One region of the Marinobacter sp. es.048 genome, then DNA from elsewhere that is predicted to be linked to it. Evidence: riboswitches for the same ligand, from Rfam matches in the RefSeq annotation. Region 1 holds a riboswitch; the other holds the start of a gene.
What was found. Region 1 has a riboswitch for thiamine pyrophosphate ahead of thiC (phosphomethylpyrimidine synthase ThiC). Riboswitches for the same ligand answer to the same signal wherever they lie in the genome.
Positions count from the first base shown of each region.

Region 1 (8,513 bases):
GGCGGGTTTTGAAGCGCCGGTGCATCCACAGATACTGGTCCGGCGCGCGCCGCACTTCCCGCTCGATAGTCTGGTTGATCAGTGTGGCATCCTGAAGATCATCGCCGCTGGGAAAGTTCTCAAGGGCAGGGTGAAAGTAAATGTCGTAACCCGGCCCATCGTCACGCCGAAAATGACTGAACGGAACCACCTTGCAGCCACTGCGTTCTGCAATCCGGGATGTTGCGGTAATCGTGCCCGCCGGTATTCCGAAGAACGGTGCAAAGACAATATCCTTGCGGCCGTAATCCTGATCGGTGGCATACCAGACCGCCCGGTTTTTCTTTAGGCTGCGGAACAGGCCCCGGAGGTCTCTGGCGCCCAGTACCGTGCCATAGCGGCGTTCCCGGGCTCTTGTCATCACCGCGTTCATTAATGGGTTGTTGTGATCCCGCTGCATGACATCTGCTTCGATGAACTCGGTCACCAAGCTACCGCCGAGGTCCAGGGTGCTGTAATGGCCGCCAAGCAACAAAACGCCTTTGCCATGATTCAGGGCTTGCTCGAAATGCTCAAGGCCATGGACTTCTGTGATCGCTGTCAGTTTGGCTGGATCACGAAACCAGGCGATGCCGAGTTCCAGCAAGCCGATACCATTGGCAATAAACGCATTCCGGACCAGCGCCGATTGCTGAGCGGCGTTGAGCTCCGGGAAACAAAGCTGGATATTCACCTCGGCGATGTGCCGGCGACTGCGGGCAAAGCGGAACGCCAGCAGTCCCGCCAGCTTGCCCAACCACCATTGAACGCGTATTGGCAGCCGGGACACACACCACATCAAGGCGATTCCCAGCCAGGTGGGCCACCAGCGGGGATGGCGGTAGGCCGAGTAATCCGTGTTTCGCGGTAATTTGCGGTATTTCTTTTTCACTAAAGCGGGTCCTGCAAAGTCTGAATTGATCAATGGTGGCCCAATGGCCCGAGCGATCAATCGGAAGCAAATCAATAGGTTTTGCGCTATGATAGCGCACTGTTTTGCCCGGAGTCCTGTGTGCTGCAATTTATCTATTCCCAGCTTATTCGGCTGATTTTGCCGTTCATCCTGCTGCGCCTGTGGTGGAACGGACGTCGAGCTCCGGAACTCAGGCGTAACTGGTACCAGCGCCTGGGCATTGTGCCCAGGCAGAACGGAACAGTTGTGTGGGTTCATGCCGTTTCGGTGGGTGAAACCATCGCCGCTGCGCCAATGGTCCGGCGTCTGCTGGCCCGGAACCCGGGTATCACTATCCTCATGACAGCCATGACGGATACCGGTTTGGCCCAGGCGCGCAAGATGTTTGGTAATCAGGTGGAGTACGCCTACGCACCCTACGACACGCCAGGTGCTATCCGACGTTTTCTTGATCGGGCCAATCCCCGGATACTGGTTATCATGGAGACCGAAATCTGGCCGAACATGATTGGCCAGTGCCGGGCCCGCCGGGTTCCCGTGTTCCTTATCAACGCCCGTCTGTCAGAGCGATCTGCCCGGGGGTACGATCGTATTCGCGGCCTTGCCGCTCCTATCATGCGCAGTATCAGCTGGGTGGCTGCCCAGGCTGAAAAAGACGCCGAGCGGTTCCGGCGTATAGGGGTTGCGCCTGCCAAAGTTGCCGTCACAGGCAGCGTAAAGTTTGACGTGGATATTCCAGAGGATGTACGAGCCTCGGCCGCAGCGCTCAGGCATGAGCTGGCAGGTCGGCCGGTCTGGATTGCCGGCAGCACCCATGGCAGCGAGAACGATCAACTACTTGCGGCTCATGGAAAGGTTTTGACAGAGCATCCGGACGCGCTACTTATCCTGGTTCCGAGACACCCCGACCGCTTTGAGCCGGTGGCAGAAAAAGCGGTGAAGGAAGGTCTGACTCTGGCCCGCCGGTCGCGTGGAGAGGACCCGGGCCAGGTGCAGGTGTATCTCGGAGATACCATGGGGGAGCTAATGATGCTCTACGGAGCCAGCGACCAGGCCTTTGTCGGCGGGTCGCTCATAGAGCGCGGCGGCCACAATCCCCTCGAACCCGCCGGATGGGGCATCCCGGTGTTTTCTGGCCCGCACATCTTTAATTTCGAAACCATTTACCAACGCCTGCTCGACGATCGGGGCGTTAAGCTGGTTGCCGATGCAGATGATCTGGCCGCGCATGTGTCGTCCCTCTTTAGTGACGAGCAGGAGCGTGAAGCAATTGGCCAGAGGGCATTAGAGGTTGTTAACAAGAATCGGGGCGCACTCGACAAGGTGGTCGACGGCATTATCGAACGGGTCTGAACCCTCTCTCGGAAAGGTCAGGGCGAGCCCGCAGGCTCGCCCTGACATTCACCGGCTCAGATCGTCCAGTGTTTTTTCCTCGTTTGCCAGCGCCTCGATACCCGGCGCTGCCGCGCTCAACCAATTGTTCAGCTCGATCAGGTCCTGGGGGCTCAGGGTGCCAGCGGCCTGTTTCAGCTGAAGTGAGTTGATCACGTAGTCGTAGCGGGCGTTGGCGTAATCCCTGAGAGCAACGTAGTAGGCCCGCTCGGCGTCCAGCACCTCGACGATGTTCCGTGTTCCCACTTCATAGCCTGCGCGGGTCGCGTCCAGTGCACTACGGCGGGAGACGATGGTCTGCTCCAGTGCCGAGGCAGTTTCAACATTATTGTTGACGGTCAGGAACAGGCTTCTCGTATTTACACGAACATCTCGACGAACCGTATTCAACGACTGCTCTGCCACAGTTACCAGTGAGCGTTGCTGGCGGACGCCTGCCTGTGTGCCACCACCACTGTAGAGCGGCACATTCAGAGTGAGGCCGATGGCCCCGCGTGTCGTGGTGCCATCTTGCTGACTGGTGATGGGCGCGTTGGCGGCGTCAATTCCGCTGAGATCTGTTTTCCCGTAGGACGCATTCAAGTCCACAGTCGGGTAGTGGCCGGCCTTCGCTTCCCGAAGGCCAGCTTCATTGGCGTTGAGCTCATACAGGGCAGACTGAATCGACCAGTTCTGCTCCAGGGCGGTTGCTTCCCAGGCGGACGGATCCATGGGGTCCGGACGGCCCAGGGGGAAGTTCTGACGAAGGTTGTCCAGTTCCTCGGCGTACTCACCGGTCAGCCGGGCCAGTTGTTCCCGGGCCACGTTGAGCTGGTTTTCGGCGGCAATGCGCTGGCTTTTGCTGTCATCGTAACTGGCCCGCGCCTCATAGACCTCGGTAATGGCAATCAGGCCCACATCAAAGCGTTCCTGGGCCTGCTCGTACTGGCGCTGGATGGCAGCTTCGGTTGCCCGGGCAGTGGTGACAGTGTCCCGGGCCCGAAGCACGTTGAAGTAAGCGGTTGCAACGTCCAGGATCAGCTGCTGCTGGGCAAGGTTGTATTCTGCGCGAGCCGATTCAGTCTGAAACTTGCTGGCGTCATAGCGAAACCAGGCGTCGGCCCGGAACAGTGGCTGCGTAAGCTGGACACCGTAGTTCAGTTCCCGGTAGCTGTTGTCCTGGCTGGGGCCATCTACATCAATGTAGTTGCCTTCACCAAAGGCGCCGATCTGGGGCAGCAATGCGCTCTGGCTGACATCGCTGGCTGCCTGTTGGGCTTCAAAGCTTGCCCGGGCTGCGGCAATGCCGGAGTCGTAGGAAAGTGCTTTCTCATAGGTCTCGACCAGATCCATGGAAAGGGCGGATTGGGCCGCCATGAGGCCAATAAGTCCGGAAAGCAATCGCTTCTTCATTCTGTCTCCTGAATACGGTTACGCATCTTTGCCCGGTAGTCGGGGTGCGTGTCGGGCTGGCGGGCACGCAAGCTATCCCCGTTTTCGTGGGCAGACGGGTCTGGTTGGTCATTATGGACAATAATTGCCTGCAGCTCTACACTTGCAAATGGCATCCATTCTGGGTGTCACGCATTACAGATTCGCGTCTTGACGGGGTGCTGGTCTGCTTTCCGAAGAAATGGGAGCAACCGGCTGAGATTGCATCGCAGAACCCGCGACCTGATCCGGATAATACCGGCGTAGGGATTTAAGACTACAGTGCTGAAAGACCAGTGTTCTCCCCAGAGGGAGTCCGTGTCGAAAGCTCCGTCATACGCGACCCGAAATCCAATAATTGTTCCGGGAGCGAATGATGACCAACTTGCCTGATTACCTCAGCGATTCCGCACAGGTGGATTCCGCCGCCATTAAACCTTTGCCAAGTTCCCGTAAAATCTACGTCCAGGGTAGCCGACCCGATCTACGGGTGCCCATGCGGGAAATTACCGTCCGGGACACCCCGACCGAGATGGGCGGAGAAAAAAATCCACCGGTTGTGGTGTACGACACTTCCGGACCTTACACGGATCTGGATGCGACTATCGACCTGCGCAAAGGTCTCAAGCCTTTGAGAGCGGAGTGGATTGCAGAGCGCGACGATGTCGAACAGCTGCAAGGTTACTCCTCCGAATTCACCCGCCGCCGAATGAAAGATCCGCAACTGGACCCGCTCCGTTTTATGGACGAGCGCAAGCCACTGCGCGCCAAGCCGGGTAAGAACGTCAGTCAGATGCATTACGCCCGCCGGGGAATCATCACTCCGGAGATGGAATTCATCGCCATTCGCGAAAACATGAAGCTGCAGGAAGCCCGCGAGAACGGCCTGCTGGATGATCAGCACCCGGGCCAGTCATTCGGTGCCAACCTGCCGCCGGAGATCACGCCCGAGTTTGTGCGTGAAGAAGTGGCCCGTGGCCGCGCCATCATCCCCGCCAATATCAACCACCCGGAAACCGAACCGATGATCATCGGTCGCAACTTCCTTGTGAAGATCAACGGCAACATCGGCAACTCCGCCGTCAGTTCCTCCATCGAGGAAGAAGTGGAAAAGCTCACCTGGGGCATCCGCTGGGGCTCGGATACCGTCATGGACCTGTCAACCGGCAAGAACATTCACGAAACCCGGGAGTGGATCATCCGCAACTCGCCGGTCCCTATCGGCACCGTGCCGATTTACCAGGCCCTGGAAAAAGTCGGCGGCGTGGCCGAAGACCTGACCTGGGAAATCTTCCGGGATACGCTGATCGAGCAGGCCGAACAGGGAGTGGATTACTTTACGATCCACGCCGGCGTGCGCCTGCACCATGTGCCCATGACTGCAAAGCGCACCACAGGCATCGTCTCCCGGGGTGGTTCCATCATGGCCAAGTGGTGCCTGGCTCATCACAAGGAAAGCTTCCTGTACGAGCACTTTGAAGACATCTGCGAAATCATGAAGACCTATGACGTGTCCTTCAGTCTCGGCGATGGCCTGCGCCCCGGTTCCATCGCCGATGCCAATGACGCGGCCCAGTTCGGCGAGCTGGAAACCCTGGGCGAACTGACCAAGATCGCATGGAAACACGACGTGCAGTGCATGATCGAGGGCCCGGGCCACGTTCCCATGCATCTGGTGAAGGAGAATATGGACAAGCAGCTTGAATGCTGCGATGAAGCCCCGTTCTACACTCTCGGCCCGCTGATCACCGACATCGCTCCGGGTTACGATCACATCACCTCCGGTATCGGTGCCGCCATGATCGGTTGGTTCGGCTGCGCAATGCTCTGCTATGTCACACCCAAGGAGCATCTGGGCCTGCCTAATAAGGACGACGTGAAAACCGGCATCATTACCTACAAGATCGCCGCCCACGCCGCCGACCTGGCCAAGGGGCACCCAGGCGCCCAGATTCGCGACAACGCCCTGTCCAAGGCCCGTTTCGAATTCCGCTGGGAAGACCAGTTCAACCTGGGGCTGGACCCGGACACGGCCCGCGCCTATCACGACGAAACCCTGCCCAAGGAGTCCGCCAAAGTGGCGCATTTCTGTTCCATGTGCGGTCCGAAATTCTGCTCCATGCAGATTTCCCAGGAGGTCAGGGATTATGCGAAGGAGCACGGCCTGGACGAGGTATCCGCGGTGGATGCCGGTATGCAGGAGAAATCCCGCCAGTTCGTGGAGTCCGGGAGTAAGCTTTACGACAAGGTTTGAACTTGAAGTAATGCCCAACTAAAGGCTATCGTTCGAAGTCGATTCAACGACCGGACAAAAAATGGCCAAACCGTTCCAGTTCAAAGCCAACGACGTCAACGTCGAAAAACGTGAAACCGTCTTCCAGGGCTTCTTCCGCATGGATAAGCTCTGGTTGACCCACCCGCGTTTTGATGGCCGGGACATGCCGGTATTTACCCGCGAACTCTTTATTCGTGGCGACGCTACCTGTGTACTTCCCTACGATCCGGAACGGGACGAAGTGGTTCTGCTGGAGCAATTTCGCCTGGGTGCACTGGGCCGCGACCAGTCGCCGTGGCTGCTGGAGCTGGTAGCCGGCATGAACGAAGATGGCGAGAGTCCGGAAGAGGTCGCCCAGAGGGAGGGCCAGGAAGAGGCCGGGCTTACCTTTGAGCCGTTGGAAAAAATCTGCGATTACCTGGTTTCCCCCGGTGGCAGTACTGAAATGATTCATCTCTACTGTGGCCGCGTGAGCACCGAAGATGCGGGCGGGCTATATGGTATGGAACATGAACACGAAGATATCCGCGCCCATGTGGTGTCATCGGATGATGCCATAGCGATGATCCACGATGGCCGTATAAACAACGCTGCCGCCATTATTGCTCTCCAGTGGCTCGAGCTGAATCGGGCCCGTTTGAGGAAAGGGTGGCAATGATGGGTGAATGGACCATGAAGCCCAAGCGGTACGTTCCGGATCTGAGGCAACTGGGCGCCTTGTGTGATGGAAACTATCAGCGGTTACAGAAACTGCGGCAGCTGGAGGTGGACGGCAAGCCCGTCTGCGAATTCGAGCTGCATCGGGAGAACCATTACCTGGGACGAGTCCGGATTCAGGTGCTCCAGACAGCAAAGTTCACCGAAACCCTGTTGCTTGAGCAGGTTCATAATTCCGGGCGTTGGTTAAACAACCCTCGAATGACCGTGCGGGTCTACCACGACGCCAATATGGCCGAAGTGATCAGCTGCTACCGTGATCGCCAGATTGCTCCGGTCAATGATTATCCCAATCGCTTCATGCATCACCCGGACGAAAAGGTTCAGGTCAACGGCTTTCTTGCCGATTGGCTGGATTACTGTCTGCGGTTTGGTCACCTACCTATGGAACATGCAGCTTGGTCTGCCGGTGAAGGCGTCGACTGAGGCAGCCTGTTACAGGTCCATCCTGTACTAAAGTGGTGTGGCTATGGCTCACCGATGTGCCATAGTTGTCAAAAATTGCAATATTTCACCAAAGCCTGGCAAGAATGTGACTCCGGTTCGATTCGAAAGTGATAAATACGCGAACCGGCGTCGTACACTTATGCTCAGACCATGTATTGCCAGTGAGTAGATCCAGAAAGCCATGACCAGAAAGGAACAAGCCCGGCCACTGCGGGTACTGCAGCTGACTGATCCGCACTTGATGGCGCGTGCCGACGGAGATCTGTTGGGCGTCAAAACCCGGGAAAGCCTGCAAGCGGTTATTGCCGAAGTGCTGAAAGTGCACGGCCAGCCGGACCTCATCCTGGCCACCGGGGATCTAGCCCAGGACGGCTCGGTAGAGGCCTACCGCGTGTTTGGCGAGAGCCTGAAGGCGTTTTCCTGTCCTTCCGTCTGGATTGCCGGCAACCATGATCATGGTGATAACCTGATGAAAGTTGCCGGGGAGTATGATGCCTGCGACCGTCATGTGATTCAGGGTGGCTGGCAATTCATCATGCTGGACTCTTCCGTGCCCGGTATGGTCTTCGGGGCTCTGGCCGATTCAGAGCTGGACTTCCTGGCTCAAACCCTGGAACAGAACCCGGATCTGCCCGCAGTCGTTGCCTTGCATCATCACCCGGTAGATATCGGTTCCGACTGGATGGAAAAAATCGGACTTACCAACCGGGATGCCTTCTGGCAGGTGGTCGATCGATTCCCCCAAGTCAGGATCGTATTGTGGGGGCATATTCACCAGGAGCATGAACGTGAACGTAACGGCGTGCACCTGATGGCGACGCCGTCCACCTGTATCCAGTTCACCTCCGGTTCCAGCCAGTTCTCGGTTGAGGATTTGCCGCCGGGCTACCGTTGGTTCGAATTCCACGACTCCGGGGACTTCACCACGAAAGTCCGCCGGGCGAAAGATTTCCGGTTTGAGCTGGACCAGAACAGCACGGGTTACTGAGCGCCTTGCTCCAGTTACTTTGTCTCAGCCACTGTGCTTTTGAACGCTGCAAATTGTTAATCTCAATGAGAGTGCCCCCCGTCGGGTCAACCCACTCTGCTGCTTAAAGCTGGCAAGTGAGGTTCGCTGGAGTTAACGTCTTCAGTTAAACTGCGCAAAAAATTCGTTCAGGAAACCAGACTATGAGTGAGATACCCGCAGACCTTAAATACATTGAGACCCACCAATGGGTTCGCCTGGCAGATGACGGTACAGCGACGGTCGGCATTACCGATTTTGCCCAGGAGCAACTGGGTGATGTGGTTTATATCGGGGTTCCGGATGTGGGCGCGACGGTTAATGGTGGCGAGGAA
Region 1 covers NZ_FYFA01000002.1:1,388,815-1,397,327, reverse strand. The annotation lists gene lpxL (LpxL/LpxP family Kdo(2)-lipid IV(A) lauroyl/palmitoleoyl acyltransferase) at 1-910, opposite strand, end outside; gene waaA (lipid IV(A) 3-deoxy-D-manno-octulosonic acid transferase) at 1,031-2,284, shown strand; gene CFT65_RS17455 (TolC family outer membrane protein) at 2,333-3,715, opposite strand; TPP riboswitch at 3,899-4,021, shown strand; gene thiC (phosphomethylpyrimidine synthase ThiC) at 4,110-5,987, shown strand; gene CFT65_RS17445 (NUDIX domain-containing protein) at 6,049-6,666, shown strand; gene CFT65_RS17440 (DUF1249 domain-containing protein) at 6,666-7,151, shown strand; gene cpdA (3',5'-cyclic-AMP phosphodiesterase) at 7,354-8,160, shown strand; gene gcvH (glycine cleavage system protein GcvH) at 8,343-8,513, shown strand, end outside.

Region 2 (8,513 bases), 1.0 Mb from region 1:
GGTGCAGCTCAATGACCACCTGCGGCCCTTTTGCAGGGGTTTCCGAATGAAACGCCGAGAGTTCGGTGACCAGAGACAACTCAGCCTGCGCAGGGTTGGTATCCGTAATCACGTTCGTGTAGGCGTTACTGTTCCGAAGGCTAGTGACCAGTGTATCCCTGACCACCACTGGCGCGGTGTCCCTCCAACGGGTCCCCTCGTAGGCCCGGAACTCGTGAGGTGTGGGCTTGGCCAGAATCCGCGATCCGTTAAAAGGCTCCGAGGCGTAGGGCGTGTCTACGCGAAGCGATGCCATAATTGGTTGCTCGGCCTCCGGGACCACCTGGACAACAGCCAGGTCCATAATCCTGGGTGGTTCCGGGTTTGGAAACACCGTGCAGCCGCTGGCAAAGGCAGCACCGAGGAGAAGCGTCACATTTCTGATTGACCTCAATGTCACTGTGCCATCTCCTTCATCGTTTCATTGCCGAACAGAGTGCCCGTGGGATCTTGCTCCAGGCGGTGAGTAAACTGATTCAGGCTGCGCAGGGTGGCCCTCAGTTCCCTCAGCGCGGGTGCCAACTCTCCCATGCCCTGAAGCCCTGCATCCATTGCCCCCTGATTGTTGCGGGTAAGCTCATCAATCCGCGTCATGGTGGTGGTTATAACGGCGAGGGCTCTGTCCATGGATTTCAGAACCCGTTGCCCATCGGTTTGCAGTAGTTTGTTGGCATTATCGGAAGCTCTGGACACTTTGATGGCGGCTTCCTCTGCGCGAACAGCGGCGGCATCGAATTGGTCGAGTAGGGCGGTAAGCTGGTCACGCCGGGCGACGAGTGCATCCGTGGCTTCGCGCGTGTTTTGCAGGATGGCCGATGCGTTCTCGATGTTGTCACCGGATAAAAGCTCTGTAGCGCTGGTAAGCAGCTGGTCCGCCTTGGCCAGGAGTTGTTCGCCGTTGGCCAGCAGGCTATTGAACGCCGAGGGCTCGGCAACGATGACCGACGGGTTATCACGATCGCCCTTCAACGCTGGCTGGTCCGGACTTCCACCGCTGAACTGAACGCTCATGCTGCCGGTGATGTTCGCGAGCACCAGGCCTGCTTTGGTGTTCTCGCGAATGGGAACCGACTGATCAACTCGAACCAGCACCCGGACGTGGCCGGGATTGTCCGGGTCCAGACTCAGCTCCACCACATCACCAATCTGAACGCCGCTGTAGAGCACAGGATTGCCTTCGGACAGGCCACCCACGGCATGGTCGAACAGGATTTCGTAATAGCCCCATTCCCGATCGGCGGAAGATTTCGCCAGCCAAAGGGAAAAGATCAGCGCTGCCGCAAAGGCCAGGATGGTAAACAGGCCAATGATCAGGTGGTGGGCCCTCGGCTCCATGGTTACTGCTCCTGATTCCGTGTGTTCGAATGATCCCTGAATGCGTAGCTGGCTGCCCGGCCACGGAGCCCGTTAAAGTAGTCCTGAATCCATTCGTCCTCCGTGGCGGCAACTGCCTCCAGCGTATCAGCAACCAGAACCTTGCGCTGTGACAGTACCGCAACCCGGTCACAGGTTGAGTAAAGGGTGTCCAGATCATGGGTGACCAGAAACACGGTGAGTCCCAGAGCATCCCGAAGCGTCACGAGCAGTCTGTCGAAAGCGGCAGCGCCAATCGGGTCCAGTCCGGCTGTGGGCTCATCCAGAAACAGGATTTCCGGATCAAGGGCCAGGGCCCGGGCCAGGCCTGCCCGCTTTACCATGCCGCCGGAAAGCTCAGACGGATAGCGTACCGCCGCATCAGGGGGCAAGCCGGTCAGAGCCAGCTTCATACGAGCCAGCTGCTCCGCTTCGGGCCGCTTCAGGCCGGCGTGTTCTATCAGCGGAACGGCGATATTCTCCTGCAGGTTCAGCGAAGTAAACAGGGCGCCACCCTGGAACAAAACACCAAAGCGTTGCTCTATGCGGGAACGTGCCCGCGCCGAAAGCTGGATAAGATCCTCGCCAAACACCCGGATATGGCCCGAGGCGGGCGTGTTCAGCCCGACGATACTGCGCAAAAGCACGGTTTTGCCGGTTCCTGACCCGCCAACCACACCCAGTATTTCCCCCCGAAGCAGATCCAGGTCAAGGTTTTCGTGCACAATGTGTTCGCCAAAGCGGTTGCAAAGATCCCGTACGGAAATCACCGGCTCGTTTCTTGATTCAGGGTTCGGGGATACTGCCATAACCGCCATGCTTACCAGCCCATTTCCATAAAGAATAGTGCAGCAATGGAATCCAGCAGAATTACCATGAAGATGGACTGAACCACGCTGGAGGTGGTGTGCTCGCCCACCGATTGTGCACTGCCAGCCACCTTGAATCCCTCCAGGCAGCCAATCACGGCAATCAGAAATGCAAAGATCGGTGCCTTGACGATGCCTACGAAGAAATGCTGCAGAGCAATGTCCCGCTGCACTATGGCCGTGAACTGGGTAGGGGAGATGTCCAGCACCAGGGCGCAGACCATGGCGCCGCCAACCATGCCCGAGATCATGCCCACAAAGGTGAGAATGGGCAGGCTCACCATCATTGCCATTACCCGGGGCAGAACAAGCAGTTCAATGGGATTCAGGCCCAGGGTGCGTATGGCATCAAGCTCTTCGTTGACCTTCATGGCGCCAATGTGGGCGGTAAAGGCGCTGGCAGTCCGACCCGCCAAAAGGATCGCGGCCAAAAGCACGCCAAATTCCCGCAGGAACGAGAATGCCACCAGGTTGACCGTATAAATGGTCGCGCCAAAATCATCCAGAACCGTTGCCCCCAGAAACGCCACCACAGCGCCCACCAGGAATGTGAGCAATGCCACGATGGGCAGGGCATTCAGGCCCGTATCATGAACGGCCGCGACGAAGGGGGTCATGCGCCAGCGCCAGGGCCTCGGAAGGTTCCAGGCCAGGGTGCCGAGTGTCTGGCCGATAAATCCCGTTAACACCCACAGCAGAAGAGCAATTGATTCCACTTTCTGGCCGGTGTTGCCAAGAGATCGGCGTATTAACGAACCCTTGGGTCTCTCGGGTTTTGCCACGCGTGTCAGAGAATCGGCAACCGCCATAAGCAGGGCAGCCTTTTCCCTGGAGAGGCTGTCATCACTGGCCACATGGTGTTTCAGGGTATCGGGCCCCAGGAAGGAGCCGATCAGCGATGCGCCTGCTGTATCAATCTTCTGCAGACCTGTTAGGTCCAGGTTTTCGGGTGCACGAGCATCGTCAGTGAGTGCGGCCAATTGGTGCTTCAGGGAATAAAAGCACGCAAGTGTCCAATCACCCTGAATGGTCAGGCGGCCCGAATGGAATCGGACCCTGCCGGTTGGCGAACCGGCCTGCTCAGATGCCTGGGACTGGGAAGGGGGTGATGCCATCTGCAGATGCGTCCGGGACTCGGGAAGTTATTGAATATCAAGCTAACGACAGCTTAGAGATTCAGCTGCTTATCCGCCAGTATCTTTCTGTCTTCCGCGTCATGGCTGGCAAGTATCAGCACTTTGCCTTTCGCCTTGTGGTTCTTCAGTAACTCACGCAGTTGATTTCGTGCCTCGGCGTCCAGCCCGGTGAGAGGTTCATCGAGCAGAAGGATGGGTTGATCTCGAAGAAGCGCGCGCAGCAAGGCGACTCGCTGGCGCTGACCGCCGGAGAGATCGCCCGGCATCCGCCGTTCGAAGCCCGCCAGGCCAACGTTGGCAAGCCCTCGGGAGATTGCCCTTTTTTGATCCGTGCTGAGTTTTAATCCGGGGTGGATGCCCAGGCCGATATTGGTCTGAACATCCAGATGCTCGAACAGATTATGTTCCTGAAACAGACTGGTGATGGGGCGATCCCATGGGGGGCGATCTTCCAGACACTCACCGTTCCAGTGAACAGAGCCGGATTCAGGCGTCAGAAACCCTGCCAGAAGGTTCAGAAGCGTGGATTTTCCCGAACCGCTCGGACCTTGAATGGCAATGCATTCGCATGGGTTAACCTGGAACGTAAAGTTCCAGGAGGCATCCGTGCCGGGATAGCGGAAGGTCAGATCCTTTACCTCAAGCATGACGGGCCTCCGCGAGGGTCTCGATGGTACTTTTCGAATGTTTACGGTGTCCGCGCTCGTGGCTGGCAAGATTGAAGGCGGCAAACACCAGTAACAACATCGCAATGAGCCATAGGGCAGTGCCGGCCGCCAATTCCATACGGTAACTGCCAAGTTGCTGGTATAGCAGTACCGGGAGGGTAGGCTGGCCCGGCGTTCCGAATAAGGCGATGACGCCGAAATCCCCGAGAGAGAGTGCGGTTCCGTAGGCCATTGCCAGGGCCATCGGGCGCTTCAGCCGCGGCCAGTGCAGCCAGCGCCAGCGATACCAGCCAAGCAATCCCAACTGGTCTGCCTGGCGCACGGTGTTCTCATCCAGTGCGGTCAGAGGACCTTTCAGTAACTGCGTTACAAAGGGCAGGGCCATCAGCCCGTTTATCAGCGCCACCAGTGCCAACCCCTCGGAGGGTTGCCCAAGGGCCGGGCGAAGCAGCAGAAACAGCCCCGTCCCCAGAACAATGGGTGGCACCATCAGGGGCAACGCTGACGCTATGGAGGAAATTTTTGAAAATGTTTTGCCTCGGCTGGCAAGCGTCAGAATCAAGAGGCCGGACATCACAGAAAAGACACCGGCAGGCAGGGCAATGGCAAAACTGCGCAGCGTCGCATTCGCCAGATCGAGTAGCGGATTGCCAGCTTCGAGGGCGACAGTGGCCAACCCAGGCAGGCCACGAAGCAGGATTGCGGCCAGTGGTAGCATTAAAAACAGGGAAAAAGTGAACAGTAAAACTCTGTCCCTGAACCGGGTCGCACCCCGGCAATCGGGACGGCGGATCATTTCCGCGAACCTTCGATTTGGTGCGAAATCATGCGTCACGCCTCGTCGCACGACAAGTAACCAAAGTGCCCCACAGATTGACAATTGCACCATGGCGAGCTGGGCGGCACGGCCAAAATCGAACTCGAAACGGAGGGATTGGTATATGGCCACTTCAAGTGTGGTGGATGCCGGCCCACCTCCGAGCGTCATAACAATGGCGAAGCTGGTAAAACACAGGGTAAATACAAGGGCACAGAGTGCTGGTAACACGCTTCGTACCGCGGGCCAATCCAGCGTTCGCCATAGCCACCAGCCTCTGAGACCCAGTTGGCTGGCCACGCGCCGCTGAGTCGACGGCACTGATTCCAGTGCCTGAAGCAGAATGCGGCCGGCCAGTGGCGCATTAAAAAAGACGTGTGCCAGTAAGATCCCTTTCAGCCCGTAAAGATTCCAGCTAGCGGACGTCCAGTCGCCCACCAGAGTGGTCAGCCAGCCCTGGCGGCCATAAATACCAATCAGGCCCGATACTGCCACGATGGTTGGCAAAACCAGGCTCAGTTCCATGATACGCAACAGCAGGCTACGGCCCGGAAACCGAGGTTGCCGGACCAGAGCCAGCGCGATTGCCAGCCCCAGGCTCAGGCTTATGACGGTCGAGAGCGTGGCCTGCCAGACAGTGAATCGAATAACGTTGGCCAGGTATCGATTCTCCCAGAGCTCGGACACCGCAGGCAAGGGAGCCCGCCACACCAGCGCCGCCAGACCGGCCAGGGTCAGTGCCAGCAGAACAAGCGCGATAATCAGGCCTGGCACGACCTGCCAGGCAGGGCGACTGAGTGGCGCCGATAAGGATCGTTGCATCACGGAATCATGGCGTTGAGCCATTCATCGAGCCAGGCTTTGCGTTGCTCGGCCACCTCGGCCGGATCAATAAACAGGGTTGCCTCTGGCTGAATCAATCGATCAAACACCGCAGGTAACTCATCGCCGAGATCAATGGCCGGGTACATCACATTCTTGAGCGGAATATGACGCTGAAAGTCCGGTGTCAGGATAAATTGAAGGAACTCCCGCGCGAGCGCTTTCTGATCAGAGGGTTCCACCAGCGCAGCCACTTCCACCTGCAGATAATGACCTTCCTTGAATTGTGCCGCCTGATACCGGTCGGTCTTATCGATGGCCATGTGATAGGCGGGCGAAGTTGAGTAGGAGAGGATCATGGGTGCCTCCCCGTTCATAAACAGCGAAAAGTAGCCGTCACTCCAGCTCTTGGTGGTCGTCAGGATGTTGTCGCTCAGCGCCTGCCATTTCTCGCCGGCCTGGTCGCCGTAGACCGCTTTCATCCAGAGCAACAGGCCGAGACCCGGGGTGCTTGTGCGCGGGTCCTGGATAATGATCTGGACGTCGTCCGGCGAATTGACCAGTTCTTCCAGGCTTTCCGGCGGGTTGGGCAGCTGTTCGGTATCGTAGACGAAGGCAAAGTAGCCCCAGTCATATGGAACGAAAAGCGAGTCGTCCCAGTCCACCGGCAGATCGAGCGCATCAAGCCCGATTTTATGGGGGGTAAGCAAACCGGTCTGGCGAGCGGTCTCCATGGTGCCCGTATCCAGCCCAAGAACAACGTCCGCCCCGGTAGAACTGCCTTCCAGACGGAGCCTCTGAAGTATGTCACCTCCGCTTTCCAGCACTACATAGTCGAGAGTGCAGTCACACTGTTGCTCGAAGGCCGCCTTAACGCCCGGACCAGGCCCCCATTCGGCCGCGAAGGATGGGTGCGTGTAGACGGTCAGAGTCTCGTTGCCCTGTGCATGCGCGAGGAGGGGCAGGGCAACGCCCGCCAGCAGGAAGAGGATAAGCTTTGGCATGGTTCGAGTCCTTATGTCGGTCAGGGAACCATGCCGCGGCGTCACCGGTACGGTGAGCACTCAATCCCTTCGCCGGTACGAGCCGGATCAGGTTCCGCGGGTATGGTCTCAGCCCCTGATGAATAAACCGGGCACCCCGTTGAGTTATGTGCATTATACCGACCCGAACATTATTTAACCAACAAATCCCTATAAAACATAAACTTGAAAAAAAGTATTGACGGCAGAAGCGTAATCCGTAGAATACCCAGCCGTTGACGAGGCAATGCCCCGGAAACAAAGAGCGGGAATAGCTCAGTTGGTAGAGCACAACCTTGCCAAGGTTGGGGTCGCGAGTTCGAATCTCGTTTCCCGCTCCAATATCAAGTCTCTCAATGCCCACCTGAGAGCACAAAGATCTGATCCCTTCGATCTTTTCCGGCGCGGTGGCAGAGTGGTTATGCAGCGGACTGCAACTCCGTGTACGCCGGTTCGATTCCGACCCGCGCCTCCAATTTTCCCCAGTAATTCCAACGGTTTGCAGCACACCAAAATAGTTGCATTCTGCACCGAGAAAATTCTGAGAAAACTTTTCGAGGCCTGAAACGGCCCTTCCTGGGCACCAAAAACCTCGATCCTATCCCTTCCGATACTCATATTTTGAGAACCTTACGACTCGGCTTTGCACTGGTTGATGCACGTCAGCGTGGATCGAGCCCGCTTCGGTGGCACCACCAGACGGTAGTGTTTGCGAATTGCCTCGCTCTCGTGCATATCTTTCTTGCTCCAACCCCGGGAGCAATAACTCATCAGTTAAGCCCTTCATCCTCAGGTCTCACAACAGATTGTTACCCTTGTATCTGGCCGATTAATAGGCCCTTGCCACATACTATGCATGCATAGATGTCTTACTAGCTTGGCCATTCTACGGCGTAATTCCAGACTCAAGCGTGTCCGGTAAATCGGCTAGCAGCGCCTGGACTCATTACTTTGCCGGGTTCCATGACCTGCTGCATCGGTTTCGGCCTCTGTGCCATGTCACGTAGGTCTGGTTGCCGAACTATGGTTGTTGCCTCTGTTGTCAGTACAGGTATTGAGCGAGCCCTTGTCCGTATACGTGGTATTTGCGGTTGTATTCACGAGTGGAAGAATTCGACCTGCAGCGCCGATAATCGCCTTCATTCCAGTACTCCCTTTTCCGTCGTCGAGCTTCCGATAGTTGTAGATTGTAGAAGGTATCCGGGCCATTTTGTTCAAGAGTGATCTGTGCGTTTTGGCCTGCAATTCAAAAGAACGGTTCTCTGTGCGAGCAACATCAGTCAAAGAGGGGGTTATGATCATGATATGTGTAAAAGGTTGTTAAACGGAGTTTTTTTGGTCCATTTGACTAAACACTGTACAGCTTCTTAGGGAGGGAAGTGATAGGTTCCTATTCTTAGCCCGGCTCCTCTTTGCTGGGTTTTTTTCATGGAACCAAATAAAAGGATCTCAAAGTGAATGAGAAACACGTAAAGCTTTTTTGCGCGGTCGTTTTGGCTTCTATTGCGCTCTCTGGTTGTGCAACCTCTGGTGGAAACCAGAGCGCATTTTCGAATGCCGCAGAAGGTGTAAAGGAGGGGGTTGGGGCCGTTGCGGAAGGTGTTGGCAATGCCGTAGGTGGGTTGTTCCAGCCGTATACGAACGGAGTGAAAGTGTCCGATCAAGATCTGGATCGCCTGCAGTCTGGCATGACTTCGGCTGAAGTTGAGCAAATTCTGGGATTCCCGCCCGAAATCAATGAGAGCAATGGCCAAGAAATTTGGTCCTACCCGTATACAGAAATCCGT
Region 2 covers NZ_FYFA01000002.1:359,346-367,858, reverse strand. The annotation lists gene CFT65_RS12715 (ABC-type transport auxiliary lipoprotein family protein) at 1-439, opposite strand, end outside; gene CFT65_RS12710 (MlaD family protein) at 436-1,374, opposite strand; gene CFT65_RS12705 (ABC transporter ATP-binding protein) at 1,377-2,201, opposite strand; gene CFT65_RS12700 (MlaE family ABC transporter permease) at 2,213-3,376, opposite strand; gene CFT65_RS12695 (ATP-binding cassette domain-containing protein) at 3,430-4,044, opposite strand; gene thiP (thiamine/thiamine pyrophosphate ABC transporter permease) at 4,037-5,704, opposite strand; gene thiB (thiamine ABC transporter substrate binding subunit) at 5,704-6,708, opposite strand; TPP riboswitch at 6,756-6,857, opposite strand; tRNA gene CFT65_RS12680 (tRNA-Gly) at 6,992-7,067, shown strand; tRNA gene CFT65_RS12675 (tRNA-Cys) at 7,128-7,201, shown strand; gene CFT65_RS19060 (hypothetical protein) at 7,357-7,497, opposite strand; gene CFT65_RS12670 (outer membrane protein assembly factor BamE) at 8,181-8,513, shown strand, end outside.
Region 2: another riboswitch for thiamine pyrophosphate. It lies ahead of thiB (thiamine ABC transporter substrate binding subunit); the one in region 1 lies ahead of thiC (phosphomethylpyrimidine synthase ThiC).